One region of the Rhodococcus sp. IEGM 1408 genome, then DNA from elsewhere that is predicted to be linked to it. Evidence: predicted binding sites of a transcription regulator. Region 1 holds the regulator's gene; each other region holds the start of a gene.

Region 1 (3,236 bases):
CTCAAGGACATCATCGACGCGACCGGTGCCGACACGGTCATCTGCGACGGTGAGCTCACCTCCGGGCAGCTCCTCGCGTTGGAGAAGGTGGTCAACGTCAAGGTGATCGACCGCACCGCGTTGATCCTCGACATCTTCGCCCAGCACGCCACCAGTCGCGAGGGCAAGGCCCAGGTCACGCTGGCCCAGATGGAGTACATGCTCCCGCGCGTGCGTGGTTGGGGCGAGTCGCTCTCCCGCCAGGCGGGTGGCCGAGCAGGCAGCAACGGCGGCGTGGGTCTACGTGGTCCCGGTGAGACCAAGATCGAGACGGACCGCCGCCGCATCCGCGAGCGGATGTCCAAGCTCCGCAAGGAGATCAAGGGCATGAAACAGGCCCGGGACACCAAGCGGCATCAACGGCGTGCCACCACGGTGCCGTCGATCGCGATCGCCGGCTACACGAACGCCGGCAAGTCGAGTCTGCTCAACCGCCTCACGGGCGCGGGCGTCCTGGTCCAGAACGCCCTGTTCGCCACGCTCGACCCCACGACCCGCCGGGCGGAACTGCCCGACGGTAAGGCAGTGGTCTTCACCGACACCGTGGGGTTCGTCCGGCACCTTCCCACCCAGCTCGTCGAGGCTTTCCGTTCGACGCTGGAGGAGGTGGTCGATTCCGAACTGCTCCTGCACGTGGTGGACGGGTCGGACGCCTTCCCACTTCGTCAGATCGAGGCCGTCCGCGGCGTCATCAACGACGTCGTGGAGGAGCAGAAAGCCGAGAGGCCCCGCGAGCTCGTGGTGGTCAACAAGATCGACGTCGCGGACCCGGTGGTGTTGACCGAGCTGCACCACGCCCTCCCGGAGGCGGTCTTCGTCTCAGCCGAGACCGGAGAGGGTTTTGACGAGCTGCTCGGTCGGATCATCGAGATCGTCGGCTCCGGGGACACCGAGGTGACCCTGGAGATCCCCTTCACGCGGGGAGATGTGGTGTCGAGGGTCCACGCGGACGGCGCGGTCGTGGATGAGCAACACACGCAGGACGGCACCCGGATCGTGGTCCGCCTGCCGGCCTCCGTGGCCGCAGAGCTCGGGGCCTTCACCTCGAACGGTTGACACGACGGCGCCGCCCGACCCGGAGGGGCGGGCGGCGCCGGTGCGTGCCTTCAGAGTTTGCGGAAGACCGTGACCACCTTGCCCAGGATGGTCGCGTGTTCGCCCGGGATCGGACTGAACGACGGGTTGTGGGGTAGCAACCACACCCCGGTGGCGTCCTTCCGGAAGGTCTTGACGGTGGCTTCACCATCGATCATCGCTGCGACGATCTCGCCGTTGTCCGCCACGTTCTGTCGACGCACCACCACGTAGTCGCCGTCGCAGATCGCCGCGTCGATCATCGACTCGCCGACCACCTTGAGCATGAACAGATCCCCGGAGCCCACCAGGTCTGCCGGGAGCGGGAAGACCTCTTCCACCGCCTGTTCGGCGAGGATCGGCCCGCCGGCAGCAATCCGCCCCAGGACGGGGACGTAGACGGCTTCCGCAGCCCCGCTCGGACGCGACGCATCCTGAGTGGGCGCACGACGTCCCCGGGAGCGCTGGCCAGGCACCCCGTGGACGTCGACCGCCCGGGGTTTGTGCGGGTCACGCGTCAGGAAGCCCTTCTTCTCCAGCGTCCGGAGCTGGTGTGCGACGGACGATGTGGACTGCAGGCCGACGGCGTCACCGATCTCGCGGATGCTCGGCGGATAACCGCGGTCCTTGACCGTGTCGTGGATATGCATCAGGACGCTCTTCTGACGAGCGGTCAGGGCCTCGAAGTCGGGCTTGGACATGTAGTGGTCCCTTCGGCGAATGGGTGTTCGACGTCTTTGTCTGTGTACACCCTAACTCCTCCTTGGTGCGAGCGCCACACAGGTGTTCGAAGTTTTTTCGCCTCGGGTGGTGACTCTGTCGTAGCTCCGTGATACAACTCTATCCAGGTTCGAGTTCGAACAGATGTGCCAGCAGATGCATACGGGTGTACGAGGCGAGTTCGCACACCGTATCGAGTAAGGAGTCACCATGTCCGTCCTGGAGATGCAGTCGCAGTCGCGTCCGGCCGTGCGGTGGACCGAGGTCTGCGCCACCGAGCACAGCGCCGTTAACCTCGGCGCCACCGAGCACAGCGCCGTTAACCTCGGCGCCACCGAGCACAGCGCCGTTAACCTCGGCGCCACCGAGCTCGGCGCCCCGGCGACGACCCGGGTCCGGCCCCGCGACGGGTCGGAGCGCGGGCTGACGATCCGGACCCTCGACCGGGGCCGCCGTGTGCCCACCCGGTCGATCGGCCCCGGTCGGCTGTCGCCCGTTCGTCCCGCCTCAGCAGGGCAGGTCACCGCGTGTCGTGTCGCGGCGAAGCCCGCGTCGCCGGTCGTCGACGACGTGCCGACGTGGGTGCTCCTGGCCTGCGGAATCGTGTTCGGCGTCGTGATGCTGCTGGCGCTGGCTCTCCTGGGCGGGCCCGCCTACGCGTGATCATCACGATCGCCTCCTAGACTGGCTCCGGGACGGCGACCTGTCGTCCCACGCATCGCCCCGGGTTCCGGCCGGGGGAGGTGCACGGACCCGGTCGACGAATGGCGGAGCTGGAATGTACTGCCCGACATGCCACCACGAGGACTCTCGGGTGATCGACTCGAGGTCGGTCGACGAGGGGCAAGCCATCCGACGTCGTCGGGAGTGTCCCGAATGCGGGCACAGGTTCACCACCCTGGAGACTCCGCTGTTGACCGTTCTCAAACGCAACGGCGTCACCGAGAGCTTCAGCCGTGACAAGGTGGTGCGCGGCGTCCGACGAGCATGCCAGGGCAGGTCGGTCGACGAGGACGCGCTGCGGCGGCTCGCGCAGGAGGTCGAGGACGCTGTAAGGGCGGGTGGGGCGTCTGAGGTTCCTGCGCACAAGATCGGGTTGGCGATCCTCGGTCCGCTGCAGGATCTCGACGAGGTCGCCTACCTGCGATTCGCCTCGGTCTACAAGCAGTTCACCTCGGCAGCCGACTTCGAAACCGAGATCATCGCGCTCCGCGAGCGTCACGCGAAAGCCTGACAGGCATTCCTACCGCTTGGCCCGCTGCGCGAGCGCGGCCGCCACAGCCTTGTCGATCCGCTCCGGGGACACCGGGCGAGCGGTTCCCAGTGACTGGGCGAAGAGCCCCACCCGGTACTCGGCGAGCAACCACCGCAGTTCCCTCGCAGCCCTGGCGCCGCCCGGACGC
Region 2 (3,236 bases), on a different contig from region 1:
GCGGCGTTGTTCGGCTTTGGCGCGTTCGGCGCGGAGGCGGGCTGCCCGGCGGTGCCAGTAGGTGGGTTCGGTGTTCGGGTCGCCGCCGCCGGCGTCGGTGGTGGAGGTGGTGGTGGGGTTGGGGGTGCGGGTTTGTTGCTTAGCCCAGGCCTGTTGCTCGGCGCGGGCTTGTTCGCGGCGGAATGCCGCCAGGGGCCCGGACGGTCGGGTGAGCATGGTCGCGCCGTCCGGGGTGATGACCACGAGGGTGCCGTCGGGGGAGAGGTCGTACAGCCAGCCGGAGAAGGTTTTGAACCGGTGATGTCGGCGGCACAGGCACATCAGGTTGCATTCCTCGGTGTGCCCGCCGCTGCTGGGGTCGTCGTGGTCGAAGGGGCGGGCGTGGTCGAGGTCGCAGTTCTCGGCTGGCACGGTGCACCCGGGGTGCCGGCAGGTTCCGTCGCGTAGGCGGACGCGGCGGGCCAGGGCGGTGCTGGGCCGGTAGTTCAGGGCTCGGCGGGCATCGTCGGCGGCGCCCGGGGCGGGGTCGATCCGCTCGAGGGTGGCGCCGCTGCTGGTGGCGAGCATGGCCAGCAGGGCGTTGATGGCGGATTCGCCGGTGCGGGGGAACTCGACCTGCGGGTCTGCGCCATTCCCGGGGGCGAAGACGGTGACCTTGGGTCGCAGCGGTGCCGGCGGTTCGTCCGGGTCCAGCCCGGTGGCGCGGGCGTAGCCGCGGTCCCCGCAGACCAGGGACATCAGCGCATCGGCGCGGCGCTGGGGCAGCGGGTAGTACGACATGTCCGCCACCTCGGCATCAGCGTCAGCGTCAGCGTCAGCGCCTGAGTCTGAGTCGGAATTGGACCCGGAGTCGGACTTCAAGGTGTCGGACGGCGCGCCAGAAGAGCCGGCAGTAGCAGTGCCACCGGCCGCGGAGCTGGTGGTGTCGGGGTCGGGGTTGGTGAATTCGTTGGCGCGTTGGTCGATGCGTTCGGCCAGGACGGCGGCTTCATCGGCGGCCAGGGTGGCCCAGAGGTTGGCCATCCCGTCGGCGCCTTTGCGGAAGTGCACTCCGCGGTCGCGGGCGGCGTCGGCTTTGCGTTCGCGGATCCCGTTGGCGTCGTAGCGGCGGATGATCGCATCGGCGGCTTCGCGGACGGTGCGGTCGCCGAGACGTTCGCCGCCCTCCAGGGCGGCGAGGTAGTCCTCGACCACCTCCCGCTGGACCTGCTCGAGCACGGCGGGGTCGACGGTGGACATCTGGCGGGCGAGCAGCTCCGCGGCGCGTTGCTCCATCCGGCCGGAGGCCAGGGCGGCGAGGATGGCCGGGTAGCGCTCGGTCAGGTCGACCGCGAAGCTGATCATGGACTCGGCCCGCAGGCAGGAGATGGGCATCGCCGCGACCACCTGGCCGGCGCACTCCGCGAACGGGTCGATCACCGCGTACCCGGGGACGAGGCCGTCCCCGACGCCGGCTTCATCTCGGCGGACGCACTCGCGAAACAGTTGGTAGCAGGCGGTGAACCGGGCTGCGGCGGCCCGGTTCTCCGCCGCCCAGGTGGCACGAGCGGCCTCGGTCAGGGCGCGCAGGGCAGACCCGTCATCGGGGCCGCCAGGGCCGCTTCTGCCGCTCGCATCGCCCGCCCCGCAACCGCCTGCCGTATCGCTCATGCCCCCACCCCCCGGTGTTGCACCGCATTCAAATCGTATCGAACCTGTGTTCTATGATACGCATACACATTCGAACGCACAAGGGCTGAGGAACATCAGAATCGGGCTCTTGCATGGCTCAGGAGTAACGGATACCCGCTCGGCCGGGATATGTGGTGGACTCATGATTCGTTGATCTGCAGGGGCGACCGCTCCTCACGTGCTGCTCGGAGGCCGCCCATGTCCAAGTCCATCGCATTCACCGGGGCATTGGTGGCGGCCCTGCTCGTCGCCTCTGCCGGAACCGCCGCAGCCCAGAGCGCGGACGGGCTCTCCTCTGACGGCCTCGATTCGTCGTCGATCTCCGGGTCGTCCGACGTCGAGGGCGACTACCTCGGTTCCGCGGGTGAGCTTCTCCCGGGTTCGGTGACCGGCTCGCTGCCCGGTTACGCCTCGGGGCCCCTCGGTTCCGCCGCCACGCTGGCGTGCAACGTGGGCACCGTCGCCGGTGCCGCCGCCGGCCTGACGGGCGTGCCCCTGCCGATTCCGGTCGGCGTCGTCTGCATGGTGGTCAACCCCGTCGCCGAGTCCGGCGACTCCCTGCTGAAGGGCGACGTGGAGGGTTCAGTCGCTGCAGTGGTCGGCGGAGTCCCGCTCGTGGGCGAGTCGCTCGGGGGCCAGGTCGACACCGCGTCCGCCACCGAGGCTGTGAACGGTTCGCTCGGGGAGGAGCAGCTCGGTTCGCTCACCGAGAGCTCCCTGTCCCCGCAGGCTGATCCCGCAGACTTGATCCCGCAGGGCTGACCGCTGGGCGGCGGCCGCTGGGCGCTGGGCGGATCGTTCAGCGCTGCCCGCGCCCGAACTGGTGGGGTTCAACCGGCTGTTGCGCCTTTGGCAGCCCCGCCACCACGAGCCGGTAGGACTCGGTGACCAGCTCCTCGACCATGCCCGGGGTGAGGGTCCCGCCGGGATGCAACGAGATCCAGTGGCGCTTGTTCATGTGGTAGCCGGTTGTTATGTCCTCGTGCGCCTCGCGCAGCGCCATGCTGTCCGAGGGCAGGGCCTTGAGCACCACTTGACGCTCCCCGGCGACCTCCACGTGGAGCATGAACATCTTGCCGCGGACCTTGTAGACGTCGTAGTCCGGCCCGAACGGGAACTCCAGGGTCGACGCCGGCAGCTCACGCGCCCGCCGAGCCGCACACTTCTGGAGTTCCCGCCCGTTCATCCCGCTGACGTTACGACACGCCCTCCGCAGCGGGGCGCACGGCGGGGCGCGGGCGGGTTCGCGCGAGCGGGTTGTCCAGCGTGCCGGCGAACTGCAGCGACCCCGCCTGGTCCGTCAGGTCCACCATCTGGCGGGTGTTGCGCAGCTGGAGCCGGTTGAGGCATGAGTGCTTGAACCGCGGGGCGAACAGCGCCTCCCAGGTGGGACGGTGCACCTCGCCGTCGTCGCCGTCGCCGTCTTCCCCGGCCAACGTCTTCAGGCACGCCCGCGCCTCTTCCCAGAAGTCCTCGACCCCCAGGACGCCAGCGCCGTCGAGTATCCCGGCCAGGTGGCGCAGCACCCCGTCCATGACGTCGGTGTGGACGGCCAGCGCGGCGGT
Region 3 (3,236 bases), on a different contig from region 1:
GGCGTCGAGGCTGCTGGTGGTCATATCCCCCAGCTTACCGATGCTCGTCACGCCGACCTCAGATGCGACGACCTCGGATGTAACGACGAACCCGCGCACGTCGCACTGCCGGACAGGCATCGGGCGCTTGTCATGCCGCCCTCGCAGGTGTCCCGGGTGGTATCCAGCGGGGCTGGCCGGGCCGTGCGGGGTCGGGGACAGTGCGCCACTGGCCGGGCCCGTCGCCTATCCACCCGTGGTGGATCGGGCAGACCAGCGCCAGGTTGGTCAGCGTGGTGGGTCCGCCCCGGGCCCAATCGACCACGTGATGCCCCTGGCACTTGGCTGCGGGTTGCTCGCAGCCCGGGTGGGTGCATCCCCCGTGCGCCGCGTACAGGACCAGTCGCTGGATCGCGGTCGCGAGCCGGCCGCCCCGGCCGCGGTCTATATCGATGCGCCGCAACTCCTCGCGACCGTCGCGCAGCGCGGAAAGGAACCAGGATCGCCGGCCCGCGAGCGACACCGCCTGCGCCGCGGTCATCTGCACTCCCGCGTCGGTCTCCACCAGGTCGCCAGCCCCTCCGGCCCCGCCGGCTTCGACGGCGTCGAGCTGCTCGGCGGTCAGTCGCACCACGATCGCCGCCACTCCGCGGGTGGCACCCGGCTCCGCGGCCAGCCCGTGTGAGAGCACGTGGCACAGGGCGTCGTAGGCCCGCTGGCCGGCCGTGCGGGTGTCCGCGGCGGCGAGCGCGTCGCGATCAACGGGCTCGCCCGTCTCCGGGTCGACCGGTGCCGCGATGCACTGCCCCGGGCAGGCGAACCGGGCGATCACCGCCGCCAGCAACGCCTGCAGCCGGGGCTCGCAGCTGATCCCGACGCTGGACATCCCGTCCAAGCCGGGCCGATGCGCCCGCAGTTCCCGGCGCTTCTGCTGCTGCTCTTCCAGTCGTTCCAACCGTCCCGGATCGGCTTTCGCCAGTTCCCGCGCCGCCGCAGCCGTGATCGCCCGGACACTCGCCCCGGCCTCGGCGAGCTCGGTCAGGTGGCGGGAGAAGTCCAGTCGAGCCTCCGCCGGCGCCCCCTCCGGCAACTCGTCCACGGCCTCACCGATCGCCCGCTCCTGCCCGGCGGTGATCCGGCCCCGCCGGTGGGCGTCCATCGCTGGAGAACCCCCTCGCCGCCCGGCATCGATCCGCGATCGACACTGCCCTGCCGTCAGTCCCAGTTCCTTACCCAGAGCGGTGGCCGCGGACGTCACCGACCGGCCCGCCTGTTCAGCACGACCGGCCGACTCGGCCGCCCCCGCCGCACTGATGGCATCAAGTCGGCGCGAGACCTCTTCCAGTCGACGCAGCGCCTCGGAGAGCTCCGACCGGGACAGCTCGGACCAGCACACGGAGCTCAGTCGCTCCACGCTCGTCGTCGTCGTCGTCTCCAGGAGGCCCTCGATCATGACGTCATTCTATCGCCCGATGTCGCACGCCCGTTCGAACACGGGGTACCGATCGGGTAACCTATTTAGCCCCCTGAACTGCGCTTATGCTGCGGGAACGCACGGAGCCCAGGCTGGCTATGCGCGCACAAGCACCGCGACCATGAAGCCGCTGTCGTCGTCGAACGGCCTGAGGTCCCACGTCGACCACCGCTGCTCCAGACGCAGCCCGGCCTGCGCGGCGGCCGCGTCGAACTCCTCGTGGGTCCAGCCGCGGTCGAGCCCGAAGCCCACCACCAGTCGCCCGGGGCGGCCCTCGGGATCGTCGGCGGTCGTCGCAATGCGCGCCGCGAGGTTGGCCAGGACGGTGCCGCGGTCGGCGGGGTCCACAAACGCCAGGACGTTGCCCGCGGACACGGCCAGGTCGAACGGCCCGGCCGCCCATCCGTCGTCGGCCAGGTCCGCGACCTCCCAGGTCGCGTCGGGGCACAGCTCGCGGGCCCGCTCGATCAGGTGCGGGTCCAGGTCCACGCCGGTGACGTGGTGCCCTCGCGAGTGCAGGTAGGCGCCGGTGCGACCCTGCCCGCAGCCGACGTCGAGGATCCGGGCACCGCGCGGGACCATGGCGTCGATCAGCCGCGCCTCGCCGTCGATGTCCACGCCCTCCGCCACCATGTCGTCCCACCGCTTGGCGTACCTGCGGGAGTGCTCGGGGTCGTCGCTGATGATGTCCTGCCAGGTGCGGGTGCTCATGCCCCCAGTATGACCGCGCCGGATCCGTTCGCGTCCCGACCTCACCCGTCGATCCGGCGCATCAGCCGGAACGCCGTCAGGTCGGCTCCCCGGGTCTGGTTGACGAGGGCGAGCGTGACCACCCGCGAGTCCGGCGTGACGATCGCGATCGAGCGGAACCCGCCGGTGCCCCCGTTGTGCCACAGGGTGCGCGGCCCGGCGCGGTGCCACCCGAGCCCCATCTCCCCCGGACCCCCGGGCGGGGTCGCGTGGGTGAGCCGGACGGCCTCCCCCAGCCCGGTGTCGGGCGGGTCGACCTGGGCCGCCAGGAATCGCAGCATGTCGGTGGCGGTCGAGCGAAGCGCGCCCGCCCCGGGGATCCCGGGGAGGGGCCAGGGCTCCGCCGTGCGACGACGACGACGGTGTCCGACCGCCATCCGCTGCCGCTGATCGGTGGTCATCTGGTCGTCTACGACGGTGTCGGTCATCCCGAGCGGAACGCAGATCCGGTCCCGGACCAACGAGCCGTAGTCGAGTCCGGTCGCCGTGGTCAGCGCTGTGCCCAGGAGCCCGAATCCGAGGTTGGAGTACTTCGGTTTGCCGCTTCCCGGCACCCGCGAGAGCTTGGCGCCCGGGAGCGCCCGGAGCACGTCGTCCTGTGAGAGCCCCGCGTAGGGGTCCGCCCCCGTGCGCAGATAGGCGACGTTCTCGCGGATTCCGAGCCGCCCGGGCGTCCGCGGCAGGCCCGAGGTGTGGGTGGCGAGGTGCTGCAGGGTGATCTGCACCCCGTCGCGGCTGGGGACGCCCACGCCGGCCGGGAGCAGGTCGCGCACCGGGGTGTCGAGCGCCCACTGCCCCCGGAGCACCCCGTCGGCGAGCAGGAGCGCGGTGAAGGTCTTGGTGACGGACCCGATCTCGAAGAGCGTGCGGGCATCCGGTGCCGCGCCCCGGCCGGTGTCGCCGCGGGCGGTCACGTGGACCCCTCCCGACCGCCCGCCGCCGAGCACCATCCCGACCCGCCGGCGCGCCAGACGGTCAGCGGCCCTCTCGACCGCGTGCTCGGTCCCCGCGCCCGCACCGACCTCGCCGCGCT

What was found. Region 1 encodes LexA, which represses DNA repair genes until DNA is damaged. Its sites were predicted from a motif close to CGAACANNTGTTCG; they were not measured.
Region 2: a site for LexA is predicted at 1,690-1,703, ahead of R4P08_RS11160 (HNH endonuclease signature motif containing protein). Genes of this name have one in related genera too.
Region 3: a site for LexA is predicted at 1,456-1,469, ahead of R4P08_RS05480 (HNH endonuclease signature motif containing protein). Genes of this name have one in related genera too.

What each region holds. Positions count from the first base shown of each region.
Region 1 is NZ_JAWLRW010000002.1:227,969-231,204, reverse strand. It holds gene hflX (GTPase HflX) at 1-1,095, shown strand, start outside; gene lexA (transcriptional repressor LexA) at 1,146-1,814, opposite strand; gene R4P08_RS03915 (hypothetical protein) at 2,044-2,496, shown strand; gene nrdR (transcriptional regulator NrdR) at 2,612-3,067, shown strand; gene hrpA (ATP-dependent RNA helicase HrpA) at 3,077-3,236, opposite strand, start outside.
Region 2 is NZ_JAWLRW010000006.1:100,321-103,556, reverse strand. It holds gene R4P08_RS11160 (HNH endonuclease signature motif containing protein) at 1-1,650, opposite strand, end outside; gene R4P08_RS11155 (hypothetical protein) at 1,870-2,433, shown strand; gene R4P08_RS11150 (MmcQ/YjbR family DNA-binding protein) at 2,471-2,857, opposite strand; gene R4P08_RS11145 (GNAT family N-acetyltransferase) at 2,868-3,236, opposite strand, start outside.
Region 3 is NZ_JAWLRW010000003.1:49,632-52,867, forward strand. It holds gene R4P08_RS05475 (glutamate-5-semialdehyde dehydrogenase) at 1-24, opposite strand, end outside; gene R4P08_RS05480 (HNH endonuclease signature motif containing protein) at 131-1,432, opposite strand; gene R4P08_RS05485 (class I SAM-dependent methyltransferase) at 1,550-2,164, opposite strand; gene R4P08_RS05490 (serine hydrolase domain-containing protein) at 2,206-3,236, opposite strand, start outside.